DNA from 2 places in the Proteiniclasticum sp. genome. Region 1 is predicted to be linked to the other one. Evidence: a T-box and tRNA genes for the amino acid it is inferred to sense, from the RefSeq annotation. Region 1 holds a T-box; the other holds one or more tRNA genes.

Region 1 (8,891 bases):
ATCAGAAGCACCGATGCATTTGCACGCCTTGCAATGTTATTGCTGTTGCTTCCGATGAAGATGTCCCTCATGATTCCTTTACCCTGTCTGCCGAGTATGACAAGGTCAACCTCATTTTCATTGATTACACGGTTGATTTCCCGGAAAGGTCTGCCCATTTCCAGGATAACCTCAACTTTGACATCGCCAAGTTCCTCCAGCCTCACTCTCAGTGCGGTAAGGCGGTCTCTATCGATCTGATTGAACTCGATGATCCTGTAATCAAGATAAGGACTGATTTTGGAAATATCCTGGATGTGCATGAGGGTTACTCTCTTTAAGCCCTGCTCCACCATTTTTTCCAGATAAGTGAATGCATGATGAGCATTTTCCGAAAAATCCGTAGGGAAGAGGACATGGCTGTGATAGGACATCCCCTGCATGGGTACGGAGTAGTAGTTTCCAGCATCATCTTCATGAATTCGCACAATCATTATAGGTTTTGTCGGCATCTGAATAAGCTCATAGGCGAACTCTGAATCGAAAATTCTTTTGCCGAGTGAGGATTCCTTTGCACCAACGAGGATCAGTGAACCGAAGGTTTCATCATCATGAACCACTTTGTTGATTTCTTCCATGGGGAGATCCTTTAGCTCCAGCACACTGGTTCTGATTCCCTTGTTTTTCAGGCTTTCCAGGTCTTTTTCCAGATCGCTTCCCGCATAAGGCACTGAGTTCTGCTCTCCGCGGGATACAATATGATTAGCCAGCACAATTTCTTCTGCCCCTAAAAATCTGAGGGATTCTGCGAATTTCAGGACTAAATGATCGTAGGGTGACATCTGATTGACAACAATGAGTTTCTTGAACATAACACTTTCCCCCTTGATGATCTTTCTATACCCTTATATTACCATCAATATATTGAAAATTACGATAATTTAACGGAAATTTTATAATCTTTATATCTTCATGAGGACAGTCTGGCAATGAAAAAGAGAGAGAACACTGATTCTCTCTCTTTGGAATACTGTTAAAATTCTGCGTTATGGGTCGTTCTTGGGAACGGAATAACGTCTCTGATGTTTGTCATACCTGTGATGTACATGATGAGTCTCTCAAAGCCCAGTCCGAAACCGGCATGCTTTGTTCCGCCGAATTTTCTCAGCTCAAGATACCACCAGTAATCTTCCTTGTTGAGGCCAAGCTCTTCAAGTCTTGCAAGGAGCACGTCCATTCTTTCTTCTCTCTGGGAGCCTCCGATGATTTCGCCGACACCAGGTACAAGGCAGTCCATGGCAGCTACAGTTTTTCCGTCATCGTTCTGTCTCATGTAGAAAGCCTTGATTTCCTTAGGATAGTCAGTCACGAATATCGGCATCTTGAAGATCTCTTCTGTAAGATATCTTTCGTGTTCAGTCTGAAGATCATTTCCCCAGGTGATAGGGAAATCAAATTCCTTTCCGGACTTCTCTAGAAGCTCAACAGCTTCGGTATAGGTAACGCGCTTGAAATCTGATTCAACAATGAACTGCAGTCTTTCAATCAGCGTCTTGTCCACGAACTGGTTGAAGAAGGCGATTTCTTCCGGCGCATTCTCCATACAGTAGCTGATGACGTACTTCAGCATATCTTCTGCAAGGTTCATATCGTCCTTAAGATCGGCAAAGGCGATTTCAGGTTCGATCATCCAGAACTCAGCGGCATGTCTTGCGGTATTTGAGTTTTCGGCTCTGAAGGTTGGTCCGAAGGTGTAGACATCTCTGAATGCCAGAGCATAGGCTTCCGCATTCAGCTGACCGGAAACCGTAAGGTTCGATTCCTTGCCGAAGAAATCTTCGCTGTAGTCGATGTCTCCTGATTCGGTGAGTGGAGGGTTTTTAGGATCAAGGGTGCTCACTCTGAACATCTCTCCTGCACCTTCCGCATCGCTTCCTGTGATGATGGGGGTATGGACATAGACAAAGCCTCTGTCCTGGAAGAACTGGTGAATCGCATATGCTGCAAGGCTTCTCACTCTGAATACTGCAGAATAGGTGTTTCCTCTTGGTCTTAGATGAGCGATGGTTCTGAGGTATTCAAAAGTATGTCTCTTCTTCTGAAGCGGGAAGTCAGAACTTGAGCTTCCTTCCAGTATGATTTCAGTAGCCTTGATTTCAAAAGGCTGTTTTGCATCAGGTGTATGGATCACCGTACCGGTTACGGTGATTGCAGTTGCGATATGATATTTTGAGACTTCAGTGAAGTTTGACAGTGACTCATCAAAAACGATCTGTGCGTTCTTGAAGAAACCTCCGTCATTCAGTTCTATGAAACCAAAGGCTTTTGATACCCTTGAGGTTCTGATCCAGCCGGATAGCTTTACGCTCTGTCCGTCAAAGTCGCTGGTGCTTCGGTATAATTCCTTGACTCTTACCATGATAACTCCTTCTTTCTTGTGTATTCTGATCTCTCTGATCAGTTATTTCTATTTTCTGGAAACAAAAAAGACCATCGTCTCCATAAAGGGACGAGGATCTCGCGGTACCACCCAATTTACAAGGGAGAAATCCCTTGCCACTTTATCCTGTAACGGTCAGGTCCGTCCCAATGTACTTGGTTTCCAGAGGGATGCTCAGGGGCGTTTTTCATCAGGGGCTTTCTGCTGAACTTTCACCATCATCAGCTCGCTGCAAGGAGTTACCCGGATTACTCTTCCCGTCATTGCATTTATATCTTATTTTGCTTAATTCAGTATATAACAAAAGACTTTGAATGACAAGAGTATGCACGGGAGAATGAGATGGATGAGCAGCATGAAAAAAGACCAGGCACAGCATAGTGATCTGTGACTGGTCAATGGTATTCCTGTTATTCTTCAGGCAGAAGTCCTTTAAGATGCTCTGCTACCTTAACAGACTCTCCTGCACCCATGGTGAGGACGATGTCCCCAGGCTGAAGAAGACTTACAAGATGCTTTGCAGCGTCGGAAAAATCGGTGAAGTTTACGGTATCCACAGTCTTTCTCCTTCTGATGGCATCACCAAGTTCCTCTGAGCTGACAAGGCCAGTGTCAGGTTCTCTTGCTGCGAAGATCGGAAGAAGAGTCAGGCTGTCCACCTGGTCAAAGCAGGAGACGAACTCGTCGAAAAGAGCTTTTGTCCGGGTATAGGTATGGGACTGGAAGACCACATGGATCTTTCTGTGTTCCATCTTGAGCACGGTGTCGATGGCGTTACTGATTTCACCGGGATGGTGGGCATAGTCATCGATGACCATGATTCCGTTTTTTGTATAGAGATGCTGGAATCTCTTGTCAACGCCGAGATATCCTTCAAGGCCTTTTATGATCGCTTCAACGGAAATCCCTGATGAGAGGGATGCTCCTATGGTACCGAGGGCATTATAGATGTTGAACTCTCCCGGAACCTTCAGTGTGATCTCCATGAGGTGGACATCGTTTCTATAAACACTGAAGGTGGCTCTGCCGCTCTTGTCAAAGGAGATATCCTTCGCCCGCAGCTCACCCTTATGAATTCCGAAGGTGAGGGTTTTCACCTTGGCATCTCTAAGGACATAGTCCATGCTTTTATCATCGGCGTTGGCAACAACGATACCGTCTTTGGGCATGACCGTCAGGTATTCTCTGAAGGTGTCGAGAATATGCTGAAGATCCCTGTAGTAATCCAGATGATCCGCTTCAATATTAAGAATCAGCGCCACTTTGCCCGGGAAACGGAGAAAGGATGCCTTGTATTCACAGGCTTCAGTGATGAACAGATCGCTGTCCCCGATTCTGTAGTTTCCTCCGATGAGCGGAAGATTACCGCCTACAAGGATTGTAGGGTCGGCATCTGCTGCCATGGCCACCGCGGAGAGCATAGAAGTTGTTGAGGTCTTCCCGTGGGTTCCGGTAACGGCTATGGAGTTTGTGAAGTTCTGGATGATATGTCCGAGAAATTCAGCTCGGTCATAGGTTGTGATACCTGAAGCTCTCGCCTGCATGAGCTCCTCATTGTCATCTCTTATGGCGGCGGTATAGACCACAATATCCTGGTCTGTAATATTTTCTTTATGATGGCCGAAAAATATTTCAGCTCCTTTTTCTCTCAGTCTTTTCACATTGTCGGATTCCTTGAAATCGGAACCTGAAACCTTGATGTTCGAATTAAGAAGGATGGCTGCAAGACCGCTCATGCTGACTCCGCCGATTCCGATAAAATGAACCTTCTTGTTTTCGTATTCTTTAAGATCAAATAACATTTAAACACTTCCTTCCATCCAATATCATAATACATATGCCGCTCAATTCAAAGAAAATTATTGATTAGAATGAGGTGGGTGAAAACTGTAAAAAGGTTAGGTTACAATACGAATATTAAATCATAGTATATTGTAAAACATTCGATAATGTTATAAAATTAAAAGAGATTAATCCAAGTAGGAGGATCATTATGCAAAAATATTCAAGAAATAGCCGAATCAGCGCTATTACGAAAATCTTGATTGAAAACCCGAATAAGATCATGAGTCTTAATTATTTTTCTGAAATGCTCAATGCTGCAAAATCCACCATCAGTGAAGATATCCTGGTTATCCGGGAGATTCTGGAATCTCTCGATATGGGCAAAATAGAAACCATAGCCGGCGCTACCGGTGGAGTAAGATATGTGGCCAGAATGGGTGAGCAGGAGGAAAGAGATTTTGCGGAGTCCATATGCGAGACGCTAAGAGACAAATCAAGAATCGTTCCTGGTAATTTTCTGTACATCACGGATATCATGCTTGATCCTACCATCGTTCATCGCGCGGGAATCGTCCTGGCGTCCAAGTTTTCCAAAGCGAAGGCAGATTATGTCATTACAGTGGAAACCAAGGGTATACCTCTGGCCTATGAAGTGGCAAGATATTTAGGTGTACCGCTTATTGTTGCCAGAAAGAACTCAAAAGTGACAGAAGGCACAAGCGTCACCATCAATTATGTATCTGGTACCACCGGAAGACTGGCCAACATGGGTCTGGCCAAGCGTACCCTTAAATCTTCCTCAAGATGCCTTTTCATTGATGACTTCCTGAGAGCGGGAGGCACTGTGAACGGAATCGCCGATCTTCTCAATGAATTTGACTCAGAGCTCATCGGTATCGGTGTTCTTGTCGACAACAAGGAAGTGCCCAAGAAGCTTCCGACACCCTACACATCCCTTGTGGACTATTTTGGCGTGAACGAAGACGGAAATGTCGTTCTCGAGGTGTCAAAGAACATATAGCTTTAAAACCATTTATACGGAACGATAAAGGAGCTGTTCAATGTGAACAGCTCCTTTATAACGAATTTCTTTTTCGGGTTATGTGATTCTATTTGTCCAGTTTGGAAAGAGTTTCCCAGATACCGGTCATGTAGGATGCACCAAGAGCTCTGTCATAAAGACCATAGCCTGGTCTTCCTGTTTCGCCCCAGATCATTCTTCCATGGTCAGGTCTCAGATAGCCGTCGAAGCCGTTACGATGAAGGGCTTTCAGAATGGCTACGATATCAAGGGAGCCACATGGGGAGTAATGTGCACTCTCTTCAAAGCTGTCATCAGGATAGAGTTTTACGTTTCTAACGTGCATGAAATGGATTCTGCCCATCTTTGAATACTTATCCACCATTTCGAGAACATCATTGGCATTGGATGAACCGAAGGAGCCGGTACAGAAAGTGAGTCCGTTATATTCGCTGTCGACAAGCTTCAGGAAACGGTCCACATTCTTTTCTCCGGTGATGATTCTTGGCAGTCCGAATATGGAATATGGCGGATCATCCGGATGGATGGCCATTTTGACCCCAGCTTCTTCTGCTACAGGTATGATGGCTTTCAGGAAGTACTCAAGGTTTGAGAAGAGCTTTTCTTCATCAACATCCTTATACTTGTCAAAAAGTTCCTTCATCCCTTCCTTGGTGTAACTTGCATCCCAGCCTGGAAGTGAAAGTTCACCTGTAAGCGGATCCATCTTCTCCAGCTGTTCCTTGAAGTACACCAGCGCAGTGGACTGGTCAGGAAGTACATAGTCAAGCTGAGTTCTTGTCCAGTCGAAGATCGGCATGAAGTTGTAGCAGATGACCTTAACCCCTGCAGCGCCAAGTCTCCTGATGTTTTCCTTATAGTTTTCGATGTACTGGTCTCGGGTATCAAGACCGATTTTGATGTCTTCATGAACAGGTACACTTTCGATGACGTCGAAATGAAGACCGTTATCTTCTGTTGTTTTCTTCAGTTTCTCTATGCTTTCCACAGACCATACTTCACCTACCGGTACATCATATACCGCAGTGACGATGCTGTGCATGAAAGGGATCTGTCTGATGTATCCGATTTTTACCGGATCATCTTCTCCGTACCATCTGAATGACAGTTTCATATGATTCAACTCCTAAAATTTTTATTATTTGTGTATTTCCGTCGGGTTAAAAAAGTCCAGTTTTCACGATGTCCACAAGTTAACGGCGAAAAAGAAATCATCAGGTATAAATGAAATTCATTTTTCGTTAAATCTCTGTTCATAATTGAAAACGTGGGATGAGAATTACTCTCTTTATACAATAGTATCATAAAGACGACGTAAGTGAAGATGATTATAGTTGCCTTGGGACTTGCAAATATTGCTCATTATGGATAATATGAAATCAGGAAGTATTGGAGGAAAATACATGAGCAAGCGGACAGACAACTATTCAACCCGGCAGCATATGTTCAGTCAGGATTATGAACTGTTTTATTATAAACATATGCAGTTTAAAAGCGTTTCGCTTCATCACCATGATTTTTTCGAGGTCTATTTCTTCGTCAAAGGTGAAGTGAAGTATCAGCTCGAGGGCAGGAACTATCACCTCTCGCCTGGCGATATCCTTCTTGTTAACCATAAGGAGCTCCACCAGGTGCTCATCGAAAACCCGGACGATTTTTATGAGCGGTATGTTCTGTGGCTGAGCAAGGATTATCTGAAATCCCTATCCAGCAGCACGACAGATCTTACAAAGTGTTTTCTTGACCGTCATAAGAAAACGCTTATAAGGACCACCATGGAAAACCAGCAGCTTATAAGAGGAATCCTTGATAGACTCCACGCCCATGAGGCTCGTGAAGGCTTCGGTTCAGATCTTCTGCCGAAAGCGCTGCTTACGGAGCTCATGGTAGAGCTCAACAGGATGAGTTTCGAGGAAAGCCATCATGAACCTCAGGTGAAGAAAAATCAGCTCATTGATTCTGTGATCAGCTACATCAACGACAATCTGGAAGAAGAGATCAATATGGATCAGCTGGCTTCGGCTTTCTTCATCAGTAAATATCATCTGTCGAGAGAATTCAAAAAGTACACAGGCACAACGCTTTACAGATACGTGGTCCAGAAGAGACTGATCAGAGCGAAGGGGCTGATTCTGGAAGGCCACCCCATAACCTCCGTCTATGAAGAATGCGGTTTTGGGGACTATTCAAACTTTTTCAGAGCATTCAAGAACGAGTATGGTCTGACGCCAAAGGAATTTCTCGGTGTGATGGAAGAAAGAAAGTCCGTCGACGGGAAAAAACCGGTGGAAATTGGTGTGAATCCGTAAATTCAAGGTGTATGGTTTTTCCATACACTTTTTCTATCTAATAATATTTTTTAGTGCTTCATACTATAGACAAGGTTTTTTCATATTTATCGAGTAAGATAAGAAGAAAAGTGTACTATTCTAAATCGGGTTCCCTTATTTAGCACAGTAACTAAGGAGATTCTGCCATGCGGGAGAGAATGAGTTTAAATGATGAGTGGTCGTTTTATCCGGACATCAGCGATTATCTGTCCATCAAGAACAGACTGAATGAGCTGGAAAAAGAGATTGTGGATATTCCCCACACTGTAAAGATGCTGCCTTACAATTATTTCAATGAAGAAGAATATCAGTTCAAAAGCCTCTACAGAAAAGAGGTTTTTATTGACGAGCGTCATATCGATCAGGCGATCTTCCTTCAGTTTGAAGGCGTTGCCAACATGGCCATCGTTTATGTCAACGGTGTTGAAAGCTTCTACAGTGAAAGTCCGTTTCTCCCTTTCTGCAAGGAGATTTCCAAGGAGCTTCGCTTCGGACAGATGAATACCATCGATGTGGTTGTGGATTCAAGAGAAATCGAATGGATTCCGCCTTTTGGAGGCGTTGTGGATTTTCTCACCTATGGAGGGATCTATCGTGAGGTCAGTCTCTCCATCCGCAGCCGATATTTCATTCAGAATATCTTTGCGTTTTCTTCTGATGTACTGAAGGAAGAAAAGAGTCTTACTGTACAGACAGTTTTATCTGCGGACCATGGTGGCAGCATCATTTATAAACTGTATGAGGGAACAGACTGGGATAATCTGGAAAAACCCATGTTTTCCAGCATAAGAAATGTGGAAGACAAAAGAATCAGAAATACGCTGAAAGTCTCTGGAGTCAAGCTCTGGGACATCTACACCCCGAATCTCTATACACTGGAAGTGGTTCTTGTGGATAGAAAAGGAAATGCTGTGGATCGAAAACTTGAAACCATAGGTTTTCGCGAGGCGAAATTCACCGTAGACGGTTTTTATCTTAATGGAAATAAGATTAAGCTTGTCGGGCTCAACCGCCATCAGTGTTATCCCTATGCAGGTTATGCCATGCCTAAATCCATGCAGATCCTGGATGCGGATATCCTGAAAAACGAGCTTGGGGTGAATATTGTGCGGACTTCACATTATCCGCAGTCGAAGCATTTTCTAAGGCGATGTGATGAGATCGGTCTTTTGGTGTTTGAGGAAATCCCCGGATGGCAGCACATCGGAGATGAGCATTTCAAGGAAAACAGCAAGGACAATCTCAAGAAGATGCTGAAAAGAGACCGCAACCATCCTTCCATCGTGATCTGGGGCGTAAGAATCAACGAATCACA
Region 2 (8,891 bases), 100 kb from region 1:
AGTGATTTAAGTTAATAAAATAATTATACAGATAGGTATGCAACTTGTAAACACCTAAATAATGTATTTAACTTGAACATAAAATTGGGTACAAGTGTAACAAATATCAAAGCGATTTGAACACAACTCCACATTAGTTCTGCACTGATATGAGTTATCCTAAAGAAGTGAGACGTTGATCTTGGCCATCTCTTCTCTGATTTTCTCAGGCCAGATGCTGCTCTGAACTTCTCCGATATGGTATTTCTTCAGCAGGAACTGACAGATTCTGGACTGGCCGATTCCGCCACCCATGGTCTGTGGAAGTTCTCCTTCAAGGAGCTGTCTGTGGAAGGGAAGGCTCATACGGTCCTCTTTGCCTGATTTTCCAAGCTGTGAAAGGAGCGCTTTCCTGTCTACTCTGATGCCCATGGATGAAAGTTCTAGAACATCATCATGAACGCCGTAGTAGAAGAGAAGATCGCCGTTCAGCTGCCAGTCATCGTAGTCAGGGGCTCTTCCGTCATGTTTTTCTCCATCAGGAAGAAGATCACCGATTCCGATGAGAAAATATGCACCGGTTTCTTTGGCAAAGGCTCTCTCTCTTTCCTTAGGTGTTTTATCCGGGTACTTTGCATAGAGTTCTTCTGTTGTGATGAAAGTGATGGTCTCAGGAAGTTCAGGGGTAAGAAACGGATACTTTTCTCTCAAGAGAATCTCCGCATCTTTGAAAATGGAATAGATGATACGCACGGTATCCTTAAGGGTTTCAAGGTTTCTGTCTCCTTCACCGATGATCTTCTCCCAGTCCCACTGATCCACATAGATACTGTGGATGCGGTCAAGGGTTTCATCACGTCTTATGGCATTCATGTTCGTGTAGAGGCCTTCACCCAAAGTGAATTCATAGTCCTTCAGGGCTTTTCTCTTCCACTTGGCAAGAGACTGAACGATTTCCACTTCTTTGCCTGTATCCAGGATATCAAAGGCTACAGGTCTTTCGATACCGTTCAGGTCATCGTTGATACCTGTTCCTCTTTCCACAAACAGTGGAGCGGAGACTCGTGTAAGCAGCAGTCTTTCAGAAAGCTCATGCTCAAAGAAAACTTTGGTCAGTTTGATGGCCTTCTGGGTTTCTTTCAGGGTCATGGTCGGTTTGTACATGGCGGTTTCCTCCTAAAATAAAAAATTCCTCTCCATCCCACAATAGGGACGAAAGGAAAGGCTCTTCCGCGGTACCACCCAGTTTAGCTTTTTATAAGCTCGCTTTTAAGATACAGACATGGTTATTGTCGATATCCGACTCCTATAACGGGGAGTTCCGGCCAGGTCTACTCGTTACCTTTCCTCTGGCAGCTCCGAGGTGTTCTTCAACCATGTTCATGTACCAGGATCACACCATCCCTGACTCTCTTAAACCTTAACCATGATTTACTTCTCTCATCTATGCTTTGTTATATTTCATTATAAGAACTTTCAGGCTGGAGTCAAGAATTATTTTTCGGATTTTTTGTATTGTGCCTGATTTATTTTTCGATTTAAGCCTTGCATTTATCTTTATCCTTGGTATAATAGTTTTTGTAATGACGTTCCGCGATAGCTCAATGGTGGAGCACTCGGCTGTTAACCGATAGGTTGGAGGTTCGAGCCCTCTTCGCGGAGCCATTTTTTTTAATTGAATATCTGCATTGAGAAAGAGAAGTAGTCATTCCCGATTTTTAGAGAGTATCCGGCAGGTGTAAGGATATATTAAGGATGACGAAGGGCGCTTTTGAGTAGAAATGGTATGTAAGAGCAGGGCTTATGCCAAGAAGGGTGGAACCGCGGATTATAAAATCCGTCCCTTCATGGTATAGGCTCTTTTTAGTTATTTCAGCATATATTGGAGGATGATTGTTATGGAAAAAACCATGGATAAAATTGTTGCCTTAAGCAAGGGAAGAGGATTTGTCTATCCTGGATCCGAGATCTACGGTGGGCTCGCTAATTCCTGGGACTACGGTCCATTAGGCGTTGAACTGAAAAACAACATAAAGAAGGCCTGGTGGAAGCGATTCATCCAGGAAAGTCCATACAATGTGGGACTTGATTCCGCGATCCTCATGAATCCGGAAGTCTGGGTGGCATCAGGTCACGTGGGCGGATTCTCAGATCCCCTTATGGACTGCAAGGAATGTAAGGCAAGATTCAGAGCGGATAAGCTTGTGGAAGACCACATGACAGAGCAGGGCGTTGAATATGCCTCAGCTGACGGATTCAGTGAAGAAGAGCTTAAGGGTTATATGGATGAGCACGGCATCGTGTGTCCGAAGTGCGGAAAGAAGAACTTCACGGAGATCAGAAAATTCAACCTGATGTTCAAGACATTCCTTGGCATCACAGATGATTCAAAGACAGAGATCTACTTAAGACCCGAAACCGCTCAGGGTATCTTTGTGAACTTCAAGAATATCCAGAGAACCTCAAGAAAGAAGGTTCCATTTGGTATCGGACAGATCGGTAAGTCCTTCAGAAATGAGATTACACCGGGTAACTTCATTTTCAGAACCAGAGAATTTGAACAGATGGAACTGGAATTCTTCTGCAAGCCAGGAACAGACCTTGAATGGTTCGAGTACTGGAAGAAATACTGCTGGGATTTCCTTCTTGATCTTGGTCTGACTGAAGAAAACATGAGAATGAGAAACCATGCACCGGAAGAGCTTTCTTTCTACAGTGTGGGTACAGCAGATATCGAATTCAGATTCCCGTTCGGATGGGGAGAGCTTTGGGGGATTGCGGACAGAACAGATTATGACCTAAAGCAGCATGCAGAGCACTCCAAGGCAGACATGAACTACCTTGATCCTGTAACCAACGAGAAGTTTGTGCCTTACTGCGTGGAACCTTCGGTAGGTGTAGACAGAATGCTTCTGTCATTCCTGTCGGATGCGTACACAGAAGAGGAACTGGAAGGCGGAGATGTGAGAACAGTGCTTAAGTTCCATCCGGCACTGGCTCCTGTTAAAGCTGCGGTTCTACCGCTGTCAAAGAAGCTTTCCGAGAAGGCTCTTGAAGTCTACGAGCAGCTATCCAAGCATTTCAACATCGAGTATGATGATGCGGGAAGCATCGGAAAAAGATACAGAAGACAGGATGAGATCGGTACACCGCTCTGCATCACAATAGATTTTGATACTTTAGAAGATCAGTCAGTTACAGTGAGAGACCGTGATACCATGGAACAGATCAGACTTTCTGTGTTTGATCTGGCTGACTATATCGAAAAGAAACTGGAATTCTAATAAAGACGGATAAGATGGAAGTATGCTGCTTCCATCTTATTTCCGTTATGCCATCAGGCAGATCAGGAGAGAGCGTTTGCAGTTTCAGAGAAATCAGATAGAATGAAAGTAGAATTTAAAGGAATCAGGAGGAAACATGAAAGAAAACAGCAGGAAAAAAACGTCTCAGAAACAGGTTGCGGAGACATCAGCTAAAAAGACTGTGGATAATGTCTACAATCTCATCATGGCCAATGCCATGTTCATCCTATTCAATATCCACATCCTGATTTATCTTATCTTTATCGGACAGCCGGAGAGCATCGGAACGTATTACCTCACCATGGGTGTATTAAGTCTGAATCTTGTGCCCAGCTATACCGCTCTCCTTTATACTGTGATGGCCATGAAAACCGAAAAGAAAAGTGTCGTCCGTCTGTTTATGGAAGGATACAGAAAGAGTGTAAAAACGGCTCTTCTCATCGGTGTGATCGGTACACTCATCATCACCTTCAGTCTCTACAATAATCTTTTCTTTATGATTGAAGGAATGGAATCCGCCTACTTCGCATCTCAGATGGGGATTTTCTTCACACTGTTTGCAGCTGCAGCTGCAGTGCCTGTTATGGTCCGTAATGATGGCGGGAAGTTCAGAGAAATCTTCAGAAAAACAAAAGACAGCTTTTTCAGACTCCTTTTAGGCGCAGCACTGGCTGTGCTGATTATGGGTCTATCCATATTCTTTGCACGCTATATCGTGTTCCCGCTGATATTCGGGTTCGGACTGGCTGCAATGGCTCAGGAAGCATTATCGGAAAAAGTACTGGCTCCGAAAAGAAAGGTAAGGAAATAAGCAATGAGCATAGATTTTAATCGTTTCAAACAGGATATTATAGGAAAAAAAGTTGGTGTTGTCGGACTTGGTGTGAGCAACATCCCGCTCATCAGATATCTGCTTACTTTAGGTGCAGAGGTCTACGGCTTCGACCAGAGAAAACTTGAAGCGCTTTCTCAGGAAGTGCATGATTTCAGAAGTGAGGTCAGGCTTTCCTTAGGAGAGAACTATCTTGATGATTTGAAGGGTCTTGATATGATCTTCAAGACACCGGGGATGCGCATTGACCATCCCGCTCTTCTAAGCGCAAAGGAAGAAGGCGCAGTGATTACTTCAGAGATGGATGAGTTTCTCAAGTACTGCAGCGCAAGAACCATCGGAATCACCGGAAGCGACGGAAAAACCACGACTACAACTGTAGTGGGGGAAATTCTGAAAAAAGCAGGCTATCATGTATATGTGGGTGGAAATATCGGGACACCGCTCTTTACAAAGCTTGATGAAATCAAGCCAAGTGATGTGGTTGTTCTGGAACTGTCGAGTTTTCAGCTCATGACCATGACGAACTCACCGGAAATCGCCATCGTGACAAATCTTTCGCCCAATCATCTGGACATGCATAAAGACATGCAGGAGTATATCGAGGCGAAGATGAATATCTTCCGTTACCAGAAACCTGGAGATCTCCTGATTCTCAATGAAGACAACGAAATCACAAAATCCTTTGCCCCACTTGCTAACGGGAAGGTGGAGTTCTTCTCCTCAAAGAATGAAAATGAAGATGCATACTTCAGCGACGGCAGTCTGTACCTGCGCTATGAGCGTATTGTGGATCTTTCTGAAATGAAGGTGAAGGGCGTACACAATGCTGAGAATTTTCTTGCCGCATTCCTTGCAGTGGAGGATTTTGTGCAGAAACCCATCATGAGAGAACTTGCACTTTCCTTCCCGGGCGTCAAGCACAGATGTCAGTTCATAAGAGAGCATGAAGGCGTAAGATATTATAACGACTCCATCGCCTCCAGTCCCACAAGAACTCTTGCAAGCATCAGCTCACTGGAGAAGAAAGTGAATGTCATTCTGGGCGGCTATGACAAGCAGCTTGACTTCGCTCCTCTTGCGGAAGAAGGATATAAATACATCAAAAATGCCATTCTGGTGGGTGACACCCGCCATAAGATCCAGGAATCATTCAGAACTGCATCGAAGAAGTCCGGACAGCAGATCCCCATACATATGGCTGAAACCTTTGAAGATGCAGTGAAAAAGCTGAGAGCGATCAGCCAGGAGGGTGACCTTGCGATTCTTTCACCGGCCTGTGCAAGTTTTGATCTGTTCAGGAATTTTGAGGAACGAGGAGACCGGTTTGTGCAACTGGTCAATGAATTCTAAAAAATATTACGGTTCATCGTTTTTCTGACTCTATTTAATTGTATGAATGCGGATTTTAGGGTAAAATTTATGAGAAGCAGTAAACTAAAGAAACGGGTATAAGATTTGGCCTTTAAGGCTACAGGAGGGTAAAATGAACAACAATACCAACATTAAAAAAATCGGGATAATGACTGGTGGAGGAGATTGCCCAGGACTTAATCCAGTAATCAGAGCAGTGACAAAGACTGCAATCAATGAGTTCGGATGGGAAGTCGTCGGTATCAGAAACGGATATAAGGGACTCTATGAGAATGACTGGGTGAAGCTTGATGAGAAATCGACATCCGGACTCCTTCATAAGGGCGGAACGATGCTATACAGCTCCAATAAGGACAACCTGTTCCATTACCTGGTGGAAGAAAACGGCGAAATGGTTTATAGAGATGTATCAGATGTTGGTGTGGAAAACATAAAGAATCTGGGCATCGATGTCATGTTCATCGTAGGCGGAGACGGAACACTGACCTCAGCAAGAGATTTTGCGAGAAAAGGCGTTCAGGTTATCGCGATTCCAAAGACCATCGACAATGACCTTGCTTCAACAGATACGACATTCGGATTCTCAACTGCTGTAAATGTGGCAACAGAAGCTCTGGACAGACTTCATACCACAGCGGCATCACATCATAGAATCATGGTTCTTGAAGTTATGGGCAGATATGCCGGATGGATCGCTCTTCATGCCGGTATTGCCGGAGGCGCGGATGCCATACTTCTTCCTGAGATTCCTTATGATATCCATAAGGTTGCTGAAAAGATCGAAGAGAGAAAGCAGAAGGGAAAGAACTTCTCTGTCATCGTAGTGGGAGAAGGTGCAAGACCAGTTGACGGCGAAGTGGTTGTAAGAGACGTCATAGAAGATTCACCGGATCCGATCAGACTCGGCGGCATCGGAATCAAGGTTGCACACGATCTTGAAAAGCTCTGCGGAAATGAGACAAGAGCAACAATTCTTGGACATCTGCAAAGAGGCGGAAGCCCATCAGCATCAGACAGAATCCTGTCCACAAGATACGGAGTTGCTGCGGTAAGACTTGCAGCTGCCGGTAAGTTCGGAAACATGGTGACTTTAAAGGGAGACAACATGTCCTATGATTCCCTTGAAAATGTCATCGGAAGAAAGTCAAAGAATGTCAATCCGACAGGAGAACTAGTGGAGACTGCAAAATCCATCGGTATTTCTTTCGGAATATAGAAACACAGACAAAGAGCTGTATCTTTAAAGAGATGCAGCTCTTTTTTTGTCCTCCATTTATGATTCTGTTTAGGACGTCTGAAGATCATGACTACTGGAAAACTACTGGAAAACAAAGAAAAGATTGACAGAAACATATAAATTGCAAACGATTACTTGTTGTGCACACGTTTGCATGATATAATCTGAGCAAGAAAAAACCCGAAGAATAAATTAAAGGATAGGTATTTTTATGCGCAAAAACAGAGTATATCGTCATGTGGGGTTAATGCTTCTGCTGGTGTTTCTACTGACACCCGTCTTGTCGCTGAAGGACATCACAACCGCCAGGGCGGCGAATGATTTGGAGATCACGGTTCACTATCAGAGAGCCGATGGAGACTACGAGGACTGGAACCTGTGGCTTTTTGAAGAGGGAGGTCAGGGGGAGGAATTCAGGTTCTCAGAAGAGGATGAGTACGGAAAGACCGCTGTTGTAAGGAAAACCTCCGAAAAAACACGATTCGGTTTTCTTGTGAGAAAAGGAAACTGGGTAGAAAAAGACATCGATACAGACCGGTTCTTTGATACCGCCGGAGGAAAAGCCGAAATCTGGCTGAAATCAGGAGTTCACATCGGATGATGACTACGGAAAGCTTGCCGTGATCGGTATTGACGCAGCAGATGTTCAGGAAGTGGGATTCATCGTCAGAAAAGGAGAATGGGAAGCGAAAGATGTGGATATGGACCGCTTCATCTCCATAGGCAAAGCCAAAGATGGTGTACTGGATGTGTACCTTCTGGAGAAGGATCCGAATATCTACTATGCAGAAGAGGATGTAGATCTTTCGCCGAAAATTCTTAAGGCCGAACTGACCACGGTAAACAAGATCAGAGCAGATCTGTCCATACCCATGACGCTTCTTCATGACCAGAATGAAGGATTAACCATAAAATCCGGTGAAGAAGAAGTGGAGATACAGACCATCTATTTCTCTGAAGGTGGAAGACCGGAGACCTCCACTCAGTTGGAAATCCTGCTTGCTGAGCCTCTGACCCTTGGAAAAACCTATACGTTAAGCAAGGAGGGTTATGGTGAAAAGGACATCATGATGAGCGGGGTGTTCTCCACAAAGGCATTTGAAAATGCGTATCATTATGACGGGGAGCTTGGTGCAGTCCATGAGCCGGGGAAAACGACATTCAGGCTCTGGGCACCGACAGCAACCAGTGTCGCGCTTAATCTGTTCACCTCAGGAAATGAAGGTGAAGCCTATGAGACCATAAACATGGAGAAAAAAGAAAGGGGCGTATGGGAAACTGAAGTAAGAGAGGATCTTCATGGCGTGTACTATACCTACTCTGTGGAAAATCTCGGTGTCATCCAGGAAGCGGTTGACCCTTATGCAAGGGCAGTCGGAGTAAACGGTCTAAGAGGTATGGTTGTGGATCTCGACAAGACAGATCCTCTTGGATGGTCAGAGGACAGTAAGCCTGAATTCAAGGAAGGCCTCATCGAGATGAGAAAAAATCATCCTGCTTTCCATATGGACAGTGCAGATGAAATCAGAGAACATCTCTCCTTCATTGATATGCCTAAGGAGAAGATGGTGGGTTACAGACTGGATGGAGCTGCTGTCGGAGACAGCTGGAGCGAAATCATTGTGCTCATGAATGCAGGTACAGACAGTGTCAGCTACACTGTCGAGGGAAGCTGGGACATTATGGTCAATGGCGAGAAAGCGGGAACAGCACCTCTTGCCTCAATTGAAGGCGAAGTGGAGGTGCCGGAACAGACGCTTATGGTTCTGGCAAAATCTGCCGGAGAAACACCATCTCCAGCAGAAGGGGAAAAGACTTCAGACGGTCAGGATATGATGCTGATCATCATCCTGATTCTAGGCGCAGGCCTTGCAGGCTATATCATCTATAAAGGCAGAGTAAACAGAAAGGCCGCATAATAGGCAAAGGATCAAGAGTCATCTTTATAAAAGAGCTTATCACTTTTCCTTTGACGCTTTTTTTCCAGTGCCATATCCACTACAATAGAAAGAAAAGCGCAAGGAGAATATATCATGGAAAGTAACAGAAACAGTCAGCCTGTGATCAGGATCCTTCATGCCAGCGAAGGGAATCTCAAGGATGTGTCGCTGGATATCCCGAAAAACAGTCTGGTGGTGTTTACCGGTCTTTCAGGTTCAGGTAA

What was found. A T-box is a leader RNA that pairs with one kind of tRNA and senses whether it is charged. The one in region 1 lies ahead of asnS (asparagine--tRNA ligase), so its partner is inferred to be a tRNA-Asn.
Region 2: it has a tRNA-Asn gene. The T-box ahead of asnS (asparagine--tRNA ligase) is inferred to sense a tRNA for this amino acid. The anticodon was not compared.

The regions. Positions count from the first base shown of each region.
Region 1 is NZ_DAMBTF010000002.1:106,193-115,083, reverse strand. It holds gene RTX25_RS01550 (universal stress protein) at 1-851, opposite strand, end outside; gene asnS (asparagine--tRNA ligase) at 1,013-2,398, opposite strand; T-box leader at 2,482-2,692, opposite strand; gene murC (UDP-N-acetylmuramate--L-alanine ligase) at 2,830-4,221, opposite strand; gene purR (pur operon repressor) at 4,413-5,225, shown strand; gene uxuA (mannonate dehydratase) at 5,314-6,360, opposite strand; gene RTX25_RS01525 (AraC family transcriptional regulator) at 6,650-7,555, shown strand; gene RTX25_RS01520 (glycoside hydrolase family 2 TIM barrel-domain containing protein) at 7,723-8,891, shown strand, end outside.
Region 2 is NZ_DAMBTF010000002.1:2,680-11,570, reverse strand. It holds gene asnA (aspartate--ammonia ligase) at 160-1,143, opposite strand; T-box leader at 1,185-1,435, opposite strand; tRNA gene RTX25_RS01085 (tRNA-Asn) at 1,570-1,644, shown strand; gene RTX25_RS01080 (glycine--tRNA ligase) at 1,872-3,263, shown strand; gene RTX25_RS01075 (DUF624 domain-containing protein) at 3,400-4,095, shown strand; gene murD (UDP-N-acetylmuramoyl-L-alanine--D-glutamate ligase) at 4,099-5,469, shown strand; gene RTX25_RS01065 (6-phosphofructokinase) at 5,603-6,706, shown strand; gene RTX25_RS01060 (pullulanase-associated domain-containing protein) at 6,939-7,328, shown strand; gene RTX25_RS01055 (hypothetical protein) at 7,348-8,646, shown strand; gene RTX25_RS01050 (excinuclease ABC subunit UvrA) at 8,761-8,891, shown strand, end outside.